DNA from 4 places in the Enterobacter vonholyi genome. Region 2 is predicted to be linked to each of the others. Evidence: predicted binding sites of a transcription regulator. Region 2 holds the regulator's gene; each other region holds the start of a gene.
The links. The regulator PhoB, encoded in region 2, activates phosphate uptake and scavenging genes when phosphate is short. The targets are predictions, from matches to a motif close to CTGTCATAAAACTGNCNNAT.
Positions count from the first base shown of each region.

Region 1 (5,708 bases), 380 kb from region 2:
TGAGCCGTGGAACTTCCCGTATTACCAGCTGATGCGCGTTCTGGCGCCAAATCTGGCGGCGGGTAACCCGGTGATCGCCAAGCATGCCAGCATCGTGCCGCACTGCGCCGAAACCTTTGTCCATCTGGTCCGCGAGGCGGGCGCGCCGGAAGGTGCATGGACCAACCTGTTTATCTCGTCCGAGCAGGTGGCGAACATCATTGCCGACGATCGCGTGCAGGGTGCCGCATTAACCGGCTCCGAAAAAGCCGGTAGCGTGGTGGCCGCACAGGCGGCGAAGCACATTAAGAAATCCACGCTTGAGCTGGGCGGTAACGACGTATTCGTGGTGCTGGACGATGCGGACCTGGACAAAGCCGTCAAGATTGGCGTGAATGCGCGGCTCAACAACGCCGGGCAGGTCTGTACCGCGGCGAAGCGCTTTATCCTGCATGAAAAGATCGCCGACGCTTTCCTGAGCAAATTCACCGAGGCGTTTAAGCAGGTGAAGATTGGCGATCCGCTGGACGAAAGCACTACGCTGGGGCCGCTGTCGTCGAAAGATGCGCTAGAAACGTTGACCAAACAGGTTAACGAGGCGGTGAAAAACGGCGCGACGCTGCACTATGGCGGCAAGCCGGTGCAGCGCGACGGCAGCTTTTTTGAACCGACGATCCTGACGAACATCTCGCGCGACAACCCGGCGTACTTCGAAGAGTTCTTCGGCCCGGTGGCGCAGATGTACGTGGTGAAAAACGACGAAGAGGCGGTCGCGCTGGCGAACGACTCCCACTACGGCCTGGGCGGGGCGGTATTCAGCCAGGATATCGAGCGCGCGAAGAAGATGGCGTCGCGTATCGAGACGGGGATGGTGTACATCAACTGGCTCACCGATACCGCGCCAGAGCTGCCGTTCGGCGGCGTGAAGCGCTCCGGTTACGGACGCGAGCTGTCGGATCTGGGGATTAAAGAATTTGTGAACCAGAAGCTGGTGGTGGTGCGTAAGTAACGTAGTAATAAAAAACCTGCCGAATGGCAGGTTTTTTATTTATCAGGTGGATTAGAAGCTCACGCCGCCGCCGAAGTAAGCGCCGTCTACCAGCGTGTGGTTTGGACGACCGTCTTTGCCATCAACGCTCACGTGACGATAACCCACCTTCAGCGTCACCGGCTTCACTGGCGTCCAGCTTACGCCGCCGTTCGCTTCAACGTAGTTTTTCACGCTGTTGTTCAGGCCGTCTGGAGCAACGTAGCCTTCACCGAATACCCTGATGCTGTCGGTCAGGGCAACGTTCACACCGCCGCCGACCGGGAACGCCACGCCGTTATCGCCTTTCTTCGGGCCAACGTAGAGGGCCTTAGCGCCTGCGTTCAGCATCACCGGGCCGACCTCGAAGTTGTAGCCTGCACCCACGCCACCGGTCGTGGTGCCGTCGTCGGTGTTTTTCAGCCAGCTACCTTCGGTGTACAGACCAGAGGTTGATTTACCCATTTCGACGTTCAGGTTAGTGAAGTTCTTACCCTGCTCAATGCTGCCGCCCATGGCCAGTGCGGAGCCTGATACGGCGGTCAGAGCGGAAAGAAGGAGAACGTTGAGCTTTTTCATGAGTTTTTCCTCTTCATCAAATTAATCTGAGGGCACCTTAACAAGAGCTGTTTATCACTGCAAATGTGATGTTTGTCGAGTTTTTAAGCTGATTTTGTTGGGTTTTTGAATTTTAAATGTTGGTTGAATGTTGAGCCGGCAAGGAGTCAATACGTAATGCATTCGCGTTTAGGGATGGTTCAGGGTTTTGATTAAACGTACGCTGAACGAGCCGGAGAATGTAGTTCGTGTTGAATTAATTGAGTTTCTAATAATTTCCAAAAGTGTTTCAGTTGTCACAGATTAAGACACAGGTTTACATTTCTGGAGGTGGTTATACGTCCCGCAACGCCAGGTCGCTTTCCGCCATGTCATTTTTCTGACACGTTCCTTCTTTACGTTGTTGGCTTCACTTCCTGGACACTAACAATATGAAAAGAAAAATTATTCCTGTGCTTATCGGCTGTGCGCTCTCTTTCTCTGGCCTCGCGGCGCAGCCCACTGCTGAGCGCTATGTCGTCAGCTTCCCTGAAGGCTCCCACGTGAGCTACAGCGGCGCGTTTGCCGATGCGTTTCCGAACGGACTCCCTGTGGGAATCGGCTCCGGCCTGCTGTTTACGGGCAAGCAGGGCGATGCCCTGACCTTTGCGACCGTGACCGATCGCGGTCCCAACGCCGATGCGCCAAAAATGGGTAAAAACGAAGCCAAAATATTTGTCACGCCTGATTTCGCGCCGCTGCTGATGACCATCCGCGTCCAGAACGGCAAAGCGGAGGCGGTTGATGCCCGCCCGCTGCATGATGATAAAGGCGAGATTAACGGTCTGCCGCTGCAAAGCGGCGTGATTGGTTCCACCAATGAAGTGGCGTTCAGCGATACCTTAAAGACGCTCAGGGGTGACAACCGTGGCCTGGACACAGAAGGCATCACCCCGGACGGAAAAGGCGGCTACTGGCTGTGCGACGAATATGGTCCGTTCCTGATTAACGTCGACAGCAAAGGGAAGATCTTGGCGATCCACGGGCCGCAGGCCGCGGAAGGGGAGAAATCCATCGCGGGCGGCCTGCCAAACATCATCAAATGGCGCCAGCCGAACCGGGGCTTTGAAGGCCTGACCCGGATGCCGGACGGACGCATTATCGCCGCCGTGCAGAGCACGCTGGACATCGACGGTAAGAGCAAAAAGCAGGGGCTGTTTACGCGTCTGGTGAGCTTCGATCCGGCAACCGGCAAAACCGCAATGTACGGTTACCCCATCGACAGCGCGGCCTACGACAAAAACAGCGACGCCAAAATCGGCGATATCGTGGCGCTTGATGACCAGCACATCCTGCTGATTGAGCAGGGAAGCGATAAAAACGACGGAATGCGTAACCTGATTTACAAGGTGGATCTCAGCAAGGCGAGCGACCTTTCCGCCTTCGACAAGCCGGGCGAGTACCCTGAGTTTGATGATGAGAAAACCCTGGCGCAGCGCGGCATTACCCTTGCGGCTAAAACGCAGGTCGTCGATTTGCGCGCGTTGGGCTGGCAGCAGGAGAAGGCCGAAGGGCTGGCGCTGATCGACAGCAAAACGCTTGCGGTGGCGAACGATAACGACTTTGGCGTAAAGGTAGCGATGCAAAACCCGGTCGAGGGCAAGAAGCTCAAGGATTATCGGGTGAACGCGGAAGGCAAGCTGACGCTGGATGATAAACCGGTGGAAACCACGCTCAGCGTGAAGCCGCTGAAGAAGCCGGAGTCGGACAGCGAGCTGTGGATTGTGACGCTTCCGGAGGCGGTGAAATAATACCAGGGCTTACCCTTCACCCTAGCCCTCTCCCCATAGGGGAGAGGGGATGTTCGATGCGGTTATTTCTTCAGACCCGCAAACGCCGCCCGAATTTCTTCCTCCGGCAGTTGTATGCCGATAAACACCATCACGCTGTGCGGCGCTTCATCGCCCCACGGGCGGTCCCAGTCGGCGCTGTACAGGCGCTGCACGCCCTGGAACAGCAGGCGGTTGGGTTCGCCGTCAATCCACAGCATTCCTTTGTAGCGCAGCAGCCTGTCGGCAAACGACAGCAGCAGGTTCTCCATCACGCGGGAGACCTCGCTGATATCCACCGGATAATCCAGCTCCACCACAATCGACGCCACGTCGTTTTGCTTGTCTCCCATAAAGTGGAAGCGCGGTTTCGCGGTGACGTTCTCCTCCAGCATAAAGCCGTTGGTGTTGAACAGCTGGGACAGGTCGATATCGCCGTGCGTCACCGTGTAAATCGGCGCGCGGGAGTTAATGCGGGTCAGGCGCTCGCGAAGCTTTTCGCTTTCGCCCGCCACGTCGGTTTTGGTCAGCAGGATGCGGTCGGCGTAGCCCACCTGAGACTGGGCGATGGTGAACTGGTTCATCTGTTCGTCGGCGTGGACCGCATCAACCAGGGCAATCACGCCGTCCAGCAGATAGCGCTGACAAAGGATCTCATGGGAGAAAAAGGTCTGAATAATCGGGCCGGGATCGGCCATGCCGGTGCACTCGATCACCAGGCGGTCAAAGTCGATTTCCCCGCGATCGCGGCTGTCGAGCAGGTCCAGCAGGGCATCTTCTAATTCGTTAGAGCGGGTGCAGCAGATGCAGCCGTTGGTCAGGGTTTTGATCTGCGTGGCGCGATCGCCAATCAGCTGGTCGTCTACGGAGACTTCGCCAAATTCGTTTTCGATGACGGCGATTTTGAAGCCGTGCTGCTCGTTCAGAATGTGGCGCAGCAGGGTGGTTTTACCGGCGCCGAGGAAACCGGTCAGCAGGGTAACGGCAATCGGGGTCATGGTCTCTCCTTTAGCAGCAGCGGACGCCGCCTTCTCCACTTCCGCCGTAGCGCGCTTCCTGACGCTCGCGGAAGAATTCAGTGTAGGTCATGTACGGCTTATCCGGATGGTTGGTCTTCATATGCTCAACGTAGTTGTCATAGTCCGGAATGCCAATCAGCATTTTCGCCGCCTGACCGAGGTATTTTTTTGCTTCGCCTAAGTTACCAAACATAACGGGTCCTGATAAGAAAAAGCCCGGTGGCGCGCAGCGATCCGGGCCTGGAGTGACATGCTGGATTAATGGTGTGAAGAGGTCTTCACGCCGCCTTCAGGCACCGGCACGTACGGGGTTTCTTTGTCCGTACGGCCGTCGGCGTTACGCACTTTCAGCCAGGTTTTGATGCCATAGAAGATGATGCTGTACACCACCACCAGGAACAGAATGCTCAGACCCGCGTTGGTGTAGTTGTTCACCACGATATGGTTCATGTTGGCAATCTGCTGGGCGGTCAGATCCGCGCCGCCTGCGGCAATCTTCTCTTTGTACTGGTTAGCCATGAAGAAGAAGCCTTCCAGCTGCGGGTTGGCGCTGAACAGCTTCAGGCCAAGCGCCCAGGTGGTGCAGAGCAGCAGCCACAGCGCAGGGACCACGGTGACCCAGATGTATTTGGTGCGTTTCATCTTCACGAGGACAACGGTACCGAGCACCAGAGCTACAGCCGCCAGCATCTGGTTAGAGATACCGAACAGCGGCCACAGGCTCTTCACGCCGCCGAGCGGGTCGACAACGCCCTGATACAGCAGGTAGCCCCACAGGCCGACGCAGCCCGCCGTACCCAGAATGCCTGCTACCAGAGAGTCGGTTTTCTTCAGGAACGGCACGAAGTTACCCAGCAGATCCTGCAGCATGAAGCGGCCCGCACGGGTACCGGCGTCCAGCGCGGTGAGGATGAACAGCGCTTCGAACAGAATACCGAAGTGGTACCAGAAGCCCATGTCCGCCCACGGCAGCACTTTGTGGAACACGTGTGCGATACCGACAGCCAGCGTCGGTGCGCCACCGGCGCGGTTCAGCACGGACGGTTCGCCGATGTCCTTCGCGGTCTGCATGATCTGCTCAGGCGAAATCACGAAGCCCCAGGAGCTGACGGTCGCAGCCGCGTGTGCGCTGGCGTCTTTCAGCTGCGCCATAATCAGCGCCGCGTTGTCGCCGCCCATCTCGTGCAGGTTCGGCATGGTAATACCGAGACCCGCCGGAGGGGTGTTCATCGCGAAGTACAGACCCGGTTCGATGATAGACGCGGCAACCAGCGCCATGATCGCCACGAAGGACTCCATCAGCATGGCGCCGTAGCC
Region 1 is NZ_CP162152.1:597,043-602,750, forward strand. Features, by position in the region: gene AB3N39_RS02805 (NAD-dependent succinate-semialdehyde dehydrogenase) at 1-988, shown strand, start outside; gene AB3N39_RS02810 (YfaZ family outer membrane protein) at 1,040-1,585, opposite strand; gene AB3N39_RS02815 (esterase-like activity of phytase family protein) at 1,996-3,354, shown strand; gene yjiA (GTPase) at 3,417-4,370, opposite strand; gene AB3N39_RS02825 (YbdD/YjiX family protein) at 4,381-4,584, opposite strand; gene AB3N39_RS02830 (carbon starvation CstA family protein) at 4,650-5,708, opposite strand, start outside.
Region 1: AB3N39_RS02815 (esterase-like activity of phytase family protein) is a predicted target of PhoB. The motif match lies at 1,931-1,950, and genes of this name have one in related genera.

Region 2 (5,708 bases):
TGAGCGCTTAACAGAATTTTCTCGCGCTGCTCGCGGCTGCGGCGCACCAGTAACACCTCTACCGGTAAGTCTTCGGTCAGTGCCTGGATTTTTCGCTGCATATCGTGCAGGTAGTCGTCGGTGGTGATTTCGATATCCAGCCAGACGGGGGGATCTTGCTCGACGCCGCGCCACTGCTCCAGCTGGGTGGAAATGGCGTCGAGATCGCCCTTCAGCACCGCCAGCGGCTGGGTGACGGGCACCTCCAGCGTCTCGACGGCGCTGAGTTTGCCCTCGCTAAAACTCACCAGATGCACGGATTTGGCTTTGCCCGTTTCGTCAAAGCTGAGCGAAACAGGTGAGCCACAGTAGCGGATATGCTCGCAGCCGCCGATGACCTGAGCGCGGTGGATGTGGCCGAGCGCGATGTAGTCGGCTGGCGGGAAGTTTTGCGCCGGAAAGGCATCCAGCGTGCCGATATAGATGTCACGCACGGCGTCACTTTTACTGGCCCCGACCGTGGTGAGATGCCCGGTTGCAATCACCGGAATCGGCTGGTCACCCCGCAGTGCACAGGCTTCGGCGTGCTGTTGGTGGTAATAGTCGGTGATGGCCTGTAATAAATGCTGCTGCTTTTCCGCACCCGACAGCCCCGCCTGGCTTTGCACGATGTCGCGCGGACGTAAAAACGGTATCGGACACAGCACCGCCCCCGGCGACCCGTCGCGTTTTTTCAGGATCTGCGGGGCGTGCCCGGCGCTGGCGACGACGGTGGTATTGAGAAACGCCAGGATGTCGCGGGATTCATTCAGCGTTGCGACGGAATCGTGGTTGCCGGCGACAATCACCAGATGACACCCTGTTTGCTGCAAATTCACCACGAAGCGGTTGTACAGCTCGCGCGCGTAGCTCGGCGGCGAGCCGGTATCAAAAATATCTCCCGCCACGATAATCGCGTCCACCTCATGCGTCCGGGCCGTTTCCAGCAGCCAGCCCAGGAACGCTTCATGTTCAGCCGCACGGCTTTTGCTGTAAAAATTTTGACCCAGATGCCAGTCCGAGGTGTGTAGTATGCGCATAGCTGATCCGTGGCAAAAAAGAGAAAGCAGGATTATAAACGTTCAGAGAAGGGAAAATAACCGCTGTAATAAAACAACAGTTTGCCATTTATAGTGGTACTGTTTTTCATAAATCTGTCATAAATCTGACGCATAATGGCGCCGAATTACAAACTTGTAACGTAAATAAGATAAGACAGGGCAAAGTATGGCGAGACGTATTCTGGTCGTAGAAGATGAAGCTCCAATTCGTGAAATGGTGTGCTTCGTGCTCGAGCAAAACGGCTTCCAGCCGGTTGAAGCGGAAGATTATGACAGCGCAGTGAACCAGCTGAATGAACCCTGGCCCGATCTGATTCTGCTGGACTGGATGTTGCCCGGCGGCTCCGGACTGCAGTTTATCAAACACCTGAAGCGTGAAGCGCTGACCCGCGATATCCCGGTTGTGATGCTCACGGCGCGCGGAGAAGAAGAGGATCGCGTGCGCGGTCTGGAGACCGGTGCGGACGATTACATTACTAAACCGTTCTCCCCAAAAGAGCTGGTGGCTCGCATTAAAGCCGTGATGCGCCGTATTTCGCCGATGGCGGTGGAAGAGGTGATCGAAATGCAGGGGCTGAGCCTTGATCCTACTTCTCACCGTGTGATGACCGGTGAAAATCCCCTCGACATGGGGCCTACCGAATTTAAACTCCTGCACTTCTTTATGACCCACCCGGAGCGCGTTTACAGCCGCGAGCAGTTGCTGAATAACGTCTGGGGAACTAACGTGTATGTCGAAGACCGGACGGTTGATGTACATATTCGCCGCCTGCGAAAAGCACTGGAATTGAGCGGCCACGATCGCATGGTGCAGACGGTCCGCGGCACGGGTTATCGTTTTTCTACCCGTTTCTGAACAATGACAGGAGTATGACGCGTGCTGGAACGTCTGTCATGGAAAAGGCTCGTCTTTGAACTGATCTTATGCTGTATTCCGGCCTTCATTCTGGGGGCCTTTCTTGGACACCTGCCGTGGTTTCTGCTGGCGTCGGTCACCGGGCTGTTGATCTGGCATTTCTGGAATCTGCTGCGCCTCTCCTGGTGGCTGTGGGTTGACCGAAGCATGACGCCGCCGCCGGGAAGCGGCAGCTGGGAGCCGCTGCTTTACGGTCTGCATCAGATGCAGATGCGTAATAAAAAGCGTCGCCGCGAGCTGGGAAGCCTGATTAAGCGTTTTCGCAGCGGTGCAGAATCGCTGCCGGATGCCGTGATCCTGACCACCGAAGAAGGGACGATCTTCTGGTGTAACGGCCTGGCGCAGCAGCTGCTGGGCCTGCGCTGGCCGGATGACAATGGCCAGAATATCCTCAACCTTCTGCGCTATCCCGAGTTCACGCTGTATCTGAAAAAGCGTGATTTCACCCGTCCGCACAATCTGAAGCTCAATAATGGCCGCCATCTGGAAATACGCGTGATGCCCTACAGCGATAAGCAGTGGCTGATGGTGGCGCGCGATGTTACCCAGATGCACCAGCTGGAAGGGGCGCGTCGCAACTTCTTCGCCAACGTCAGCCACGAACTGCGAACCCCGTTGACCGTGCTGCAGGGCTACCTGGAGATGATGCAGGAGCAAACGCTGGAAGGTGCGCCGCGTGAAAAAGCGCTGCACACCATGCGCGAGCAAACGCACCGGATGGAAGGCCTGGTGAAGCAGCTGCTGACGCTCTCGAAGATTGAAGCGGCGCCAACGCTCGCGCTAAATGACACCATTGATGTCCCGATGATGCTGCGGGTCGTGGAGCGTGAAGCGCAGACGTTAAGCCACAAAAAGCATCACCTGACCTTTGACGTCGACAACACGCTGAAGGTGCTGGGCAGCGAAGATGAGCTGCGCAGCGCCATTTCCAACCTGGTGTATAACGCGGTGAATCATACGCCGGAGGGGACGGATATCGTGGTGCGCTGGCACCATACCCCAACGGGGGCCGAGTTTAGCGTGGAGGACAACGGGCCGGGGATTGCGCCGGAGCATATTCCGCGTCTGACCGAGCGCTTCTACCGTGTGGATAAAGCGCGATCGCGCCAGACGGGCGGAAGCGGCCTGGGGCTGGCAATTGTGAAACACGCGGTGAATCACCATGAAAGCCGTCTCGATATTCAGAGTACGCTGGGTAAAGGAACCCGCTTCAGTTTCGTTATTCCGGAACGATTAATTGCCAAAAAGATCGCCTGACGGCGGGCGTGTCATTTTACCTTTCCACGGGTCAGCCATCGCTGGCCCGTTTGCTTTGCAGTCAAGCGAAACGCGGATGAATTTTATACGGCTGGCTGTTTTTTGTTCGCATGATTAGCCATGGGTTTTTCTTATAAACAGCGTATTGTGCTGGTGCGTGTTTTCATGCTGGCATATTGTTCTGGTTTTGCGATTCCACCTTGCCTTTAAACGTTATAAGCGTTTAAATTGCGCCCCAGATACTGTCAGACCGACTGTATTTGCGTGGTAAATCGAAAAACTATTCTTCTCCACGCCAGGACGGGAGCATTTCCCGCTGAAATTGAGCAAATTTTCGGCTGTATCGTCCCGTGAGGGATATCGAAAATCTCAATGTTTTCAACACCACATCCACAGGCAGTAAGGTTTTATGACCCATCACTTAAAATCGCGTGACATCATCGCGCTGGGCTTTATGACATTTGCGCTGTTCGTTGGCGCAGGCAACATCATTTTCCCTCCAATGGTTGGCTTACAGGCGGGTGAACACGTCTGGACCGCCGCGTTTGGTTTCCTGATTACTGCCGTGGGTCTGCCGGTGCTGACCGTCATCGCGCTGGCGAAAGTCGGCGGCGGTGTTGATAGCCTCAGCACCCCGATTGGCAAAGTGGCGGGCGTTCTGCTGGCAACCGTCTGCTATCTCGCCGTTGGCCCGCTGTTTGCGACCCCGCGTACGGCAACCGTGTCCTTCGAAGTGGGTATTGCTCCCCTGACCGGTGACGGCGCGATGCCGCTGTTTATCTACAGCCTGATCTACTTCGCGATCGTGATTCTGGTTTCCCTCTATCCGGGCAAGCTGCTGGATACCGTGGGTAACTTCCTGGCTCCGCTGAAAATTGTGGCGCTGATTGTTCTGGCGGTAGCGGCCATCGTCTGGCCCGCCGGCCCGATTAGCGACGCGATGGACGCCTATAAAAATGCCGCGTTCTCTAACGGCTTCGTGAACGGCTACCTGACGATGGATACGCTAGGCGCGATGGTGTTTGGTATCGTTATCGTTAACGCCGCGCGTTCCCGCGGTGTGACCGAAGCGCGTCTGCTGACCCGCTACACCATCTGGGCCGGCCTGATGGCTGGTGTGGGGCTGACCCTGCTGTATCTGGCGCTGTTCCGTCTGGGTTCCGATAGCGCCATGCTGGTTGAGCAGAACGCCAACGGTGCGGCTATCCTTCACGCCTACGTGCAGCACACCTTCGGCGGTGCGGGCAGTATGCTGCTGGCAGCGCTGATCTTCCTGGCCTGTCTGGTTACCGCGGTTGGCCTGACCTGCGCCTGCGCAGAGTTCTTTGCACAGTATCTGCCGCTTTCTTACCGCACCCTGGTGTTTATCCTCGGTATCTTCTCCATGGCGGTGTCTAACCTCGGTCTGAGCCACCTGATTCAGGTCTCTATTCCGGTGTTGACGGCGATTTATCCGCCGTGCATCGTACTGGTAGTGCTGAGCTTTACTCGTCCGTGGTGGAACAACTCTTCACGAATTATTGCGCCAGCCATGTTTATCAGCCTGATTTTTGGTATCCTTGACGGGATTAAAGCATCAGCTTTCGCGCACATACTGCCGGCATGGACACAGCGTCTGCCGCTGTCCGAGCAGGGTCTGGCCTGGTTGATGCCTACCGTTGTTGCACTGGTTCTGGCGATTATCTGGGACCGTGCTGCAGGGCGTCAGGTCGCATCGAACGCTCATTAATCAACGGCAACAAACTGTTTAACCACGGGGCTTAAGGCCCCGTGGTTTTTTGTTTTTTTCGTGTTGAATGGCAAGATTTAAATGGAAAGCACTAACAAACTTAAACGTGGATTGAGCACGCGCCACATCCGCTTTATGGCGCTGGGCTCTGCTATCGGCACCGGTCTTTTTTATGGCTCGGCAGATGCCATCAAAATGGCCGGTCCTAGCGTTCTGCTGGCGTACATTATCGGCGGCGTGGCGGCGTATATCATCATGCGCGCCCTCGGCGAAATGTCGGTTCACAACCCCTCCGCCAGCTCATTCTCCCGCTACGCGCAGGAAAACCTCGGCCCGCTGGCCGGGTTTATCACCGGCTGGACCTACTGCTTCGAAATCCTGATTGTTGCGATTGCCGACGTGACGGCGTTTGGCATCTACATGGGCGTCTGGTTCCCGGCGGTACCGCACTGGATTTGGGTGCTGAGCGTGGTGCTGATCATTTGCGCCGTCAACCTGATGAGCGTGAAGGTGTTCGGCGAGCTGGAGTTCTGGTTCTCCTTCTTCAAGGTCGCGACCATCATCATCATGATTGTGGCCGGTTTCGGGATTATTATCTGGGGGATTGGCAACGGCGGGCAGCCGACCGGGATCCACAACCTCTGGAGCAACGGCGGCTTCTTCAGCAACGGCTGGCTCGGGATGGTGATGTCGCTGCAGATGGTGATGTTCGCCTACGGCGGTATCG
Region 2 is NZ_CP162152.1:975,935-981,642, forward strand. Features, by position in the region: gene sbcD (exonuclease subunit SbcD) at 1-1,058, opposite strand, end outside; gene phoB (phosphate response regulator transcription factor PhoB) at 1,246-1,935, shown strand; gene phoR (phosphate regulon sensor histidine kinase PhoR) at 1,957-3,252, shown strand; gene brnQ (branched-chain amino acid transporter carrier protein BrnQ) at 3,662-4,981, shown strand; gene proY (proline-specific permease ProY) at 5,063-5,708, shown strand, end outside.

Region 3 (5,708 bases), 2.1 Mb from region 2:
CAACGGTATTGAGCCACCGCGCGGCCACGTCAGCATTAAAGCGTCGAAAGACGGCGTGCTGCGTCAGGTGGTACCGGATTACGAGACGCTGGGTGACAACTACGAGCTGCTGTGGGAAATGCCAAACAACGACGGCTACCTGCAGCTGGTGGGTATCATGCAGAAGTTTATCGACCAGTCGATCTCTGCCAATACAAACTATGACCCGACGCGCTTCCCGTCAGGCAAGGTCCCGATGCAGCAGCTGCTGAAAGACCTGCTCACCGCCTACAAATTTGGCGTGAAAACCCTGTACTATCACAACACCCGTGATGGTGCGGAAGACGCGCAGGACGACCTGGTACCGTCAATTCAGGACGATGGCTGCGAAAGCGGCGCATGTAAGATCTAATGAAGGGCGGGGATATCCCCGCCTTTATTTCGTAAGACAGGACACACTCATGGCATATACCACCTTTTCACAGACGAAAAACGACCAGCTCAAAGAGCCGATGTTCTTCGGCCAGCCGGTCAACGTGGCACGCTACGATCAGCAAAAATATGACATCTTCGAAAAGCTGATTGAAAAGCAACTCTCCTTCTTCTGGCGTCCGGAAGAAGTGGACGTATCCCGCGACCGTATTGACTACCAGTCGCTGCCGGATCACGAAAAACATATCTTCATCAGCAACCTGAAGTACCAGACGCTGCTGGACTCTATTCAGGGACGTAGCCCTAACGTGGCGCTGCTGCCGCTGATCTCGATTCCTGAGCTGGAGACCTGGGTGGAAACCTGGGCATTCTCCGAGACCATTCACTCCCGCTCTTACACGCACATTATCCGCAACATCGTGAACGATCCGGCGGTTGTGTTTGACGATATCGTCACCAACGAGCAGATCCAGAAGCGCGCGGAAGGCATTGCTCACTACTACGACGAGCTGATCGAGATGACCAGCTACTGGCACCTGCTGGGCGAAGGCACCCACCACGTGGATGGTAAAACCATCACCGTGAACCTGCGCGCGCTGAAAAAGCAGCTGTACCTGTGCCTGATGAGCGTCAACGCGCTGGAAGCGATCCGCTTCTATGTCAGCTTCGCCTGCTCCTTCGCCTTTGCCGAGCGCAAGCTGATGGAAGGCAACGCCAAAATCATCCGTCTGATTGCCCGTGATGAAGCCCTGCACCTGACCGGCACCCAGCACATGCTGAACCTGCTGCGCAGCGGTACGGACGATCCGGAGATGGCGGAAATCGCTGAAGAGTGCAAGCAGGAGTGCTATGACCTGTTCGTGCTGGCCGCTCAGCAGGAGAAAGAGTGGGCAGACTACCTGTTCCGCGACGGCTCCATGATTGGCCTGAACAAAGACATCCTGTGCCAGTACGTTGAGTACATCACCAACATCCGCATGCAGGCTGTTGGTCTCGACCTTCCGTTCCAGACGCGCTCTAACCCGATTCCGTGGATCAACACCTGGCTGGTGTCCGATAACGTGCAGGTTGCGCCGCAGGAAGTGGAAGTCAGCTCTTATCTGGTCGGTCAGATTGATTCTGAAGTCAACACCGACGACCTGAGCAACTTCCAGCTCTGATGTCACGCGTCACGTTAAGTCTTTCCGGCACTGAGGTACTGTGTCGGGAGGAGCACCCTTCTCTGCTGGTGGCGCTTGAGGCGCATCAGGTAGAAGTAGAGTACCAGTGTCGTTCCGGCTACTGCGGCTCCTGCCGTTGCCGTCTGGTCGCCGGCCAGGTGGACTGGCTGACCGAGCCGCTGGCCTTTATCAACGAAGGGGAAATTTTGCCCTGCTGCTGCCGGGCAAAAGGCGATATAGAGATCGAGATGTAAAAAAGGGCCTTACGGCCCTTTTTTCTATTTTAAGAACGTCACCGCTTTATCCGGGAAATCCGTAAACAGTCCGTCCACGCCCGCCTGCTTATACAACACTTCATAAAGCTGATTCACGTCCGTGGCATATGGCGGCAGCTGGTCTGCACGCACGGTATACGGGTGCACCTGCATCCTGCTGGCGTGCGCCTCTTTCACCATCGCAGTCAGCTTCACATGACCAGGCGTTGAACCTTCCGCCACCAGCATGTGGTAATCCGGCCCGATGCCGTCGGCGTACTGCGCAATCTGCTTCATCGCGCCCGGCTTAAACATCCAGTCGTAGCTGTAGTTAACCCACTTCCCGTCCGGCTGCTTCTCCTGGGTTTCATTCCAGTTGGTATAGGCAATCAGCTGCACCAGATTGAGATCCATCCCCATCTTCGGCTCCAGCTCGGTTTTGATGCGCTTCAGCTCGGCGGCATCAAAACACTGCAGGTAAACTTTGTCCTTCTTGCCGGTGTAGCCGTACTGCTTCAGCACCTCGAGCGTCTTCGCGGCAATATCTTTTCCTTCCTGATGGTGGAACCACGGCGCTTTGATTTCCGGATAGATGCCGATGTTTTTACCGGTTGAGTGGTTCAGCCCCTGAACAAACTCAATCTCTTCCTGGAAGGTATGAATGCGAAAGTCAGATTTGCCCATCGGGAAACGTCCCGGATAGACCTGCACCTTCTTGCCGTTTTCAATCTCAAAGCCCTCGGTAAACTTCAGGGAACGGATCTCCGCCAGCGTGAAGTCGATGGCATAGAAGCGGCCATCTTTGCGCGCGCGGTCCGGAAAACGATCCGCCACGTCCGTCACGCGGTCAAGATAGTGGTCATGCAGGACGACCAGCTGGTCGTCCTTCGTCATCACCAGATCCTGCTCCAGGTAATCCGCACCCTGCGCATAGGCCATCGCCTTCGCCGGCAGCGTATGCTCCGGCAGATAGCCGCTGGCGCCGCGGTGGGCAATAACAATTTTATCCGCCGCCAGCGCGGAGCCTGTCATCAGGCCCGCCAGCAGCAGACCGGTTGCAAGTTGGGTTAATTTCATCGCAAAGCTCCTTATTGACGACGCGCCAGGACTTCCGCGTGGTGACGTTTCTCACCGATCATCACAACAATCAGCAGCAGTACCGCCAGCACGCTGCCGCCGATCATCACCATAAAGCCGCCGTCCCAGCCGAAGAAGTCAACGGTGTAGCCCACGATGGCGCTCGCCGCGACCGAACCGCCGAGGTAGCCGAACAGGCCGGTAAAGCCCGCCGCCGTGCCCGCCGCTTTTTTCGGCGCCAGCTCCAGGGCATGCAGACCGATCAGCATCACCGGACCGTAAATCAGGAAGCCGATGACGATCATGCAGGCCATATCTACTGATGGGTTGCCCGGCGGGTTGAGCCAGTACACCACGGTAGCAATGGTCACCAGCGTCATAAAGAAGACGCCCGTCGCGCCGCGGTTACCTTTAAACACTTTGTCCGACATCCAGCCGCAAAGCAGCGTGCCCGGGATCCCGGCATATTCATACAGGAAATAGGCCCAGGAGGATTTATCCAGCGCGAAGTGCTTCACCTCTTTCAGGTAGGTTGGCGACCAGTCGAGGATGCCGTAGCGCAGCAGGTAAACGAACACGTTCGCCACCGCGATGTACCACAGCAGCTTGTTCGGCAGCACGTACTTCATGAAGATCTGTTTAGCGGTCAGCTCTTCTTCGTGCTCCTTGCTGTAATCATCCGGATAGTCGTTTTTGTACTCTTCAATCGGCGGCAGGCCGCAGGACTGCGGCGTGTCGCGCATCAGGGCGAAGGCAATAATCGCCACCAGAATGGCGCCAAAGGCAGGCATATAGAGCGCCGCATGCCAGTCGTTGAACCAGGCCATCCCCAGCAGGAACAGCAGAGGCGGAATACCGCCGCCCACGTTATGCGCGCAGTTCCACACCGACACGATGCCGCCGCGTTCCTTCTGCGACCACCAGTGCACCATGGTACGCCCGCACGGCGGCCACCCCATCCCCTGGAACCAGCCGCAGAGGAACAGCAGCACGAACATGATGGCAATGCTGGAGGTAGCCCACGGCACAAAGCCCATGAACAGCATGACCGCGGCCGCCAGGATCAGACCGGCGGGCAGGAACACGCGCGGATTCGAGCGATCCGACACGGAGCCCATGATGAATTTGGAAAAACCGTAGGCGATGGAGATCCCCGACAGCGCGAACCCCAGATCGCCACGGGAAAAGCCCTGCTCCACCAGATACGGCATGGCGAGCGCGAAGTTTTTACGTACAAGGTAGTACGCCGCGTACCCGAAGAAGATCCCCAGGAAGATTTGCCAACGCAGACGGCGATAGAGCGGATCTATTTCTGCCTCTGGCAGACGCGCCCTGTGCGGCGCAGGTTTGAAGATACTGAGCATAACAGCCTCCGTGGCCTTGAAATGAATGAGCAGGTGGCTCGCACCTGAATTCCAGAGGCGGGGATGTTAAGAAATCACGGTGATTGTTACTGTGAATCAACGCACAGATTGTTACAGAAATATGACAGAATGCGCAAAAAGGCGCATGAAATCACGTTTCACTTTCGAATTCCGCGCGTTTATGTTCGAAATCAAACAAACCACAAAATTAATATGGCTAAATGATAAAAAACGAACATAGAGGGTAAACAATGACCAGTCACGATCCTCGTTATAGTGATGTGATAATCATTGGTGGTGGCGCAACCGGCGCCGGGATCGCGCGCGATTGCGCCCTTCGCGGCTTAAGCGTCACGCTTCTGGAACGCCATGATATCGCCACGGGCGCAACCGGACGTAACCACGGCCTGCTGCACAGCGGCGCCCGGTATGCGGTCACCGACGCTGAATCCGCGCGCGAATGTATTGCTGAAAACCAGATCCTCAAGCGTATCGCCCGCCACTGCATTGAGCCGACTGACGGCCTGTTTATCACTCTTCCCGAAGATGACCTTACCTTCCAGGACACCTTTATTACCGCCTGCTGTGCAGCGGGCATTCAGGCTGAGGCCATGGATCCGGCTCTGGCGCGGCGGCTGGAACCGTCGGTTAACCCGGCGCTTATCGGCGCGGTTAAAGTGCCTGACGGCACCGTTGACCCCTTCCGCCTGACTGCCGCCAACATGCTGGACGCCCGCGAACATGGCGCTCACATCCTGACCGGACACGAAGTGACCGGGCTTATCCGCGAGGGAAACCGCATCTGCGGCGTACGGATTGTTGATACGCAATATAACGAACACAGCGAACTGTATGCCGCCGTGGTGGTCAACGCGGCGGGGATCTGGGGGCAGCGCATCGCGGAATACGCGGACCTGTCGGTGCGCATGTTCCCGGCGAAAGGCTCGCTGCTGATCCTCGACCACCGCATCAATAACCACGTAATTAACCGCTGCCGCAAACCGTCAGATGCCGATATTCTGGTGCCGGGTGACACCATCTCATTAATCGGTACGACCTCAACCCACGTGGACTATAGCGAGATTGACTACAACCGCGTAACCGCCGAAGAAGTCGACATCCTGATGCGCGAAGGGGAAAAACTGGCCCCGGTGATGGCGCAGACGCGTATTCTGCGCGCCTACGCAGGCGTGCGTCCGCTGGTCGCCAGCGATAACGATCCGAGCGGGCGTAACGTCAGCCGGGGCATTGTGCTGCTCGATCACGCCGGGCGTGACGGCCTGGACGGGTTTATCACCATCACCGGCGGCAAGCTGATGACCTACCGCCTGATGGCCGAGTGGGCGACCGATGCCGTCTGCCGCAAGCTGGGCAATACCGAACGGTGCGTGACGGCAGAACAACCCCTGCCCGGCTCGCGTCAGTCCACCGAAAAAACGCTG
Region 3 is NZ_CP162152.1:3,065,878-3,071,585, forward strand. Features, by position in the region: gene nrdA (class 1a ribonucleoside-diphosphate reductase subunit alpha) at 1-391, shown strand, start outside; gene nrdB (class Ia ribonucleoside-diphosphate reductase subunit beta) at 441-1,571, shown strand; gene yfaE (class I ribonucleotide reductase maintenance protein YfaE) at 1,571-1,825, shown strand; gene glpQ (glycerophosphodiester phosphodiesterase) at 1,850-2,902, opposite strand; gene glpT (glycerol-3-phosphate transporter) at 2,914-4,266, opposite strand; gene glpA (anaerobic glycerol-3-phosphate dehydrogenase subunit A) at 4,518-5,708, shown strand, end outside.
Region 3: glpT (glycerol-3-phosphate transporter) is a predicted target of PhoB. The motif match lies at 4,375-4,394, and genes of this name have one in related genera.

Region 4 (5,708 bases), 1.0 Mb from region 2:
AGTGTGACCGTTCTGGCCGATACCGCTATTCGTGGCCAGGATCTCGACGAAGCGCGAGCCCTGGAGTCGAAGCGTAAGGCTGAAGAGCACATTAACAGCTCTCATGGTGACGTGGATTACGCTCAGGCGTCTGCGGAGCTGGCCAAAGCGATCGCGAAACTGCGCGTTATCGAGTTGACCAAAAAAGCGATGTAACACCGGCTTGAAAAGCACAAAAGCCAGTCTGGATACCAGGCTGGCTTTTTTTTTCGGCCTTAATTCATGATGAAAAAGATGTAGAATTTTAAGCATCAAACGTTTTTACTTCACACTCAAACTACCGTCAGGATGCGTATGTCAAACAGTGCGATGAGCGTGGTGATCCTTGCCGCAGGCAAAGGGACCCGCATGTATTCCGATCTGCCTAAAGTGCTTCACACGCTTGCTGGAAAGCCAATGGTGCAGCATGTCATTGATGCAGCGAATGAACTGGGTGCCAATCAGGTCCACCTGGTCTACGGCCACGGCGGCGATCTTCTTAAAAAGACGCTGAGCGACGACAAGCTCAACTGGGTGCTTCAGGCTGAACAGCTGGGCACAGGTCATGCGATGCAGCAGGCAGCACCGTTCTTTGCGGATGACGAAGACATTTTGATGCTCTACGGCGATGTCCCGCTGATCTCCGTTGAAACCCTGACTCGCCTGCGTGAAGCCAAACCGCAGGGCGGCATCGGTTTATTAACCGTCGTGCTGGACGATCCAACCGGTTATGGCCGTATCACCCGTGAAAACGGCAACGTCACGGGTATTGTTGAGCACAAAGATGCCAGCGATGAACAGCGCCAGATTCAGGAGATCAACACCGGTATCCTGATTGCCAATGGCGCGGATATGAAGCGCTGGCTGTCCAGACTCGACAACAACAACGCGCAGGGTGAATTCTACATCACCGACATCATTGCGATGGCGTATCAGGAAGGACGTGAGATTGCGGCGGTTCATCCGGCGCGTATTAGCGAAACCGAAGGGGTGAATAACCGCCTTCAGCTTTCCCGTCTGGAGCGTGTTTATCAGTCCGAGCAGGCTGAAAAACTGCTTCTGGCAGGTGTGATGCTGCGCGATCCGGCGCGTTTCGATCTGCGTGGTTCGTTATCTCACGGTCGTGACGTTGAAATTGATACTAACGTTATCCTCGAGGGTAACGTGACGCTGGGCAACCGCGTCAAAATCGGTGCCGGCTGCGTGATTAAAAACAGCATTATTGGTGACGACTGCGAAATCAGCCCGTACAGCGTGGTGGAAGATGCCCGTCTGGACGTGGCCTGTACCATCGGCCCGTTTGCGCGTCTGCGCCCGGGCGCAGAGCTGCTGGAAGGCGCTCACGTGGGTAACTTCGTGGAAATGAAAAAAGCGCGTCTGGGTAAAGGCTCGAAAGCCGGTCATCTGACCTATCTGGGCGACGCGGAAATTGGCAATAACGTGAATATTGGTGCAGGGACCATAACCTGTAACTATGACGGCGCGAATAAGTTTAAAACCATCATTGGTGATGATGTGTTCGTGGGCTCCGATACGCAGCTGGTGGCGCCTGTTACCGTGGGTAACGGGGTGACCATTGCAGCCGGAACAACCGTAACGCGCGATGTGGCCGAGAACGAGCTGGTGTTAAGCCGCGTTCCGCAGGTCAGCAAACAGGGCTGGAAACGTCCGGTGAAGAAAAAGTAACGGATTTACCCCTCTCCCCAAAGGAGAGAAGGGATCGTTCGGTGCGGTGTTTTTCTCCCTCGCCCCTTTGGGAAGAGGGCCGGGGTGAGGGGATAATATAATCCTCCCCCCACAAGCAGTACCCATAAAAATAACCCCACTCTCTACAAGGCTCGGGGCGCCCGGAAAGGGCAAATACAGGTCAGCGACAACGCAGGCATAATGCCTAAATTCGGAATCTAAAATTATGTGTGGAATTGTTGGCGCAGTTGCGCAGCGTGATATTGCTGAAATCCTTCTCGAAGGTTTACGTCGTCTGGAATACCGTGGTTACGACTCTGCCGGTCTGGCTGTCGTCGATGCAGAAGGTCATATGACCCGTCTGCGTCGTCTCGGTAAAGTGCAGATGCTGGCCCAGGCCGCGGAAGAACATCCGCTGCACGGGGGAACCGGTATTGCGCACACCCGCTGGGCGACGCACGGCGAACCGTCTGAAGGTAACGCGCACCCGCATGTGTCTGAACACATCGTGGTGGTGCACAACGGCATTATCGAAAACCACGAACCGCTGCGCGAAGAACTGAAAGCGCGCGGCTACACCTTCGTCTCTGAAACTGACACCGAAGTGATTGCTCACCTGGTGCACTGGGAGCTGGAGCAGGGCGGTACACTGCGTGATGCGGTACTCCGTGCTATCCCTCAGCTGCGCGGTGCGTACGGTACGGTGATCATGGATTCCCGCGATCCGTCAACGCTTCTGGCCGCGCGTTCCGGTAGCCCGATGGTTATCGGTCTGGGCATGGGTGAAAACTTTATCGCCTCTGACCAGCTGGCGCTCCTGCCGGTTACCCGTCGCTTTATCTTCCTCGAAGAGGGTGATATCGCGGAAGTGACCCGTCGCAGCGTGACCGTCTTCGATACTAAAGGCGAGCAGGTGAAGCGTCAGGAGATCGAATCGAATCTGCAGTACGACGCGGGCGACAAAGGCGCTTACCGTCACTATATGCAGAAAGAGATTTACGAGCAGCCAAACGCCATCAAAAACACCCTGACCGGGCGCATTAGCCACGGTGAAGTGGATCTGAGCGAGCTGGGCGCAAACGCGAACGAACTGCTCGCCAAGGTCGAGCATATTCAGATCGTGGCCTGCGGCACCTCCTACAACTCCGGTATGGTTTCTCGCTACTGGTTTGAATCCCTGGCGGGCGTGCCGTGCGATGTGGAAATCGCGTCTGAATTCCGCTATCGCAAATCCGCGGTGCGTCGTAACAGCCTGATGATCACCCTTTCCCAGTCCGGCGAAACGGCGGATACGCTCGCAGCGCTGCGTCTGTCTAAAGAGCTGGGGTACCTGGGCTCTCTGGCCATCTGTAACGTCCCGGGCTCCTCGCTGGTGCGTGAATCCGATCTGGCGCTGATGACTAAAGCGGGCACCGAAATCGGCGTGGCTTCAACCAAAGCGTTTACCACGCAGCTGACCGTTCTGCTGATGCTGGTGGCGAAGCTTGCGCGTCTGAAAGGTGAAGATGCGTCCGTTGAGCATGACATCGTTCATGGTCTGCAGGCGCTGCCAAGCCGTATTGAGCAAATGCTGTCTCAGGACAAACGCATCGAAGCGCTGGCGGAAGATTTCTCTGACAAACATCACGCCCTGTTCCTGGGTCGTGGCGATCAGTATCCGATTGCGCTGGAAGGCGCGCTGAAGCTGAAAGAGATCTCCTACATCCACGCGGAAGCCTATGCGGCAGGCGAGCTGAAGCACGGCCCGCTGGCGCTGATTGACGCGGATATGCCGGTCATAGTTGTGGCACCAAACAACGAACTGCTGGAAAAACTGAAGTCTAATATCGAAGAAGTGCGCGCCCGCGGTGGTGTTCTGTACGTCTTCGCCGACAAAGATGCCGGTTTTGTCAGCAACGACAACATGCACATCATCGAGATGCCGCATGTGGAAGAGGTGATTGCACCGATCTTCTATACCGTTCCGCTGCAGCTGCTGGCTTATCATGTGGCGCTGATCAAAGGCACCGACGTTGACCAGCCGCGTAACCTGGCGAAATCAGTTACCGTAGAATAATCCCTTCAGGCTCCACCCTCGGGTGGAGCTTTTTCATCCCGCCCGGTTTGTTTTTAATCAATCCTGTCTCGTTTTTAATAATGACAATTTGTCATCTTCAGCTACTTTTTTCAGTGTCACATAAAGAAAATATTTCTGAAAACGTATTGTCATAAAAGTGGCTAACACGATGAAAATTAAGCTTTATTGTGCGGTATTTTAAGTTAAATTTTCATTGTCATAAAACTGTCATAATTCGTACATTTATCTGTCACCTGTTTGTCCTATTTTGCTCATCGTAGCCACTAAACAACGATTTATGAAAATCTTGCAGGAGACATTATGAAAGTTATGCGTACCACTGTCGCAACTGTTGTCGCCGCGACCTTATCTCTGAGCGCGTTCTCTGTATTTGCAGAAGCAAGCCTGACTGGCGCTGGTGCAACCTTCCCTGCGCCGGTGTATGCCAAATGGGCGGATACCTACCAGAAAGAAACCGGTAACAAGGTTAACTATCAGGGTATCGGCTCCTCCGGTGGCGTGAAACAAATTACCGCGAACACGGTTGATTTCGGCGCATCTGACGCTCCGCTGTCTGATGATAAGCTGGCTCAGGAAGGCCTGTTCCAGTTCCCTACCGTGATCGGTGGCGTGGTCCTGGCGATCAACCTGCCGGGCGTGAAGTCGGGCGAGCTGGTGCTGGACGGCAAAACGCTGGGTGACATCTACCTGGGCAAAATCAAAAAATGGGATGACGAAGCGATCGCTAAGCTCAACCCAGGCCTGAAGCTGCCTTCTCAGAACATCGCCGTGGTTCGCCGCGCGGATGGTTCCGGTACGTCTTTCGTGTTCACCAGCTACCTGGCGAAAGTGAACGAAGAGTGGAAATCTAAAGTCGGCTCCGGCTCAACCGTTAACTGGCCTACCGGTCTGGGCGGTAAAGGTAACGACGGTATCGCCGCGTTCGTACAGCGTCTGCCTGGCTCCATCGGCTACGTAGAGTATGCGTACGCGAAGCAGAATAACCTGTCCTACACCAAACTGGTGTCTGCAGACGGCAAACCGGTTAGCCCGACCGAAGAGAACTTTGCTAACGCTGCCAAAGGCGCTGACTGGAGCAAATCCTTCGCGCAGGATCTGACTAACCAGAAGGGCGAAGGTGCATGGCCAATCACCTCTACCACCTTCATCCTGGTGCACAAAGAGCAGAAGAAACCTGAGCAGGGCGCTGAAGTGCTGAAGTTCTTCGACTGGGCATACAAAAACGGCGGCAAACAGGCTAACGCTCTGGATTACGCCACCCTGCCGGACAACGTGGTTGAGCAGGTTCGTGCTGCATGGAAAACCAACGTGAAAGACAGCAGCGGTAAAGCGCTGTACTAACAGGATATATTTAACGAAGATGGCGGGTGGCGCTGCGCTTACCCGCCCTACGGTTTAAGCTGTAGGCCCGGTAAGCGTCAGCGCCACCGGGCATATTCGTAAAAACGTCTCAAACAGAAGAGTAATTTATGGCTGCAACCAAGCCTGCATTTAACCCTCCGGGTAAAAAAGGTGACATGATTTTCAGCGCGCTGGTCAAACTGGCTGCGCTGATTGTGCTATTGCTGCTGGGCGGCATTATCGTGTCTCTGATTTTCTCCTCATGGCCGAGCATCCAGAAATTCGGTTTCTCCTTCCTGTGGACCAAAGAGTGGGACGCGCCGAACGACATCTACGGTGCTCTGGTGCCTATTTACGGCACGCTGGTAACCTCGTTCATCGCCCTGCTGATTGCGGTTCCGGTAAGCTTTGGTATTGCCCTGTTCCTGACGGAGCTGGCGCCAGGCTGGCTGCGTCGTCCGCTGGGGATTGCCATCGAACTGCTGGCAGCTATTCCGAGTATCGTCTACGGCATGTGGGGCCTGTTCATCTTTGCCCCGCTGTTCGCTACATATTTCCAGGAACCGGTGGGTAATGTCCTTTCTGC
Region 4 is NZ_CP162152.1:4,443,680-4,449,387, forward strand. Features, by position in the region: gene AB3N39_RS20880 (F0F1 ATP synthase subunit epsilon) at 1-195, shown strand, start outside; gene glmU (bifunctional UDP-N-acetylglucosamine diphosphorylase/glucosamine-1-phosphate N-acetyltransferase GlmU) at 334-1,704, shown strand; gene glmS (glutamine--fructose-6-phosphate transaminase (isomerizing)) at 1,931-3,760, shown strand; gene pstS (phosphate ABC transporter substrate-binding protein PstS) at 4,082-5,122, shown strand; gene pstC (phosphate ABC transporter permease PstC) at 5,251-5,708, shown strand, end outside.
Region 4: pstS (phosphate ABC transporter substrate-binding protein PstS) is a predicted target of PhoB. The motif match lies at 3,975-3,994, and genes of this name have one in related genera.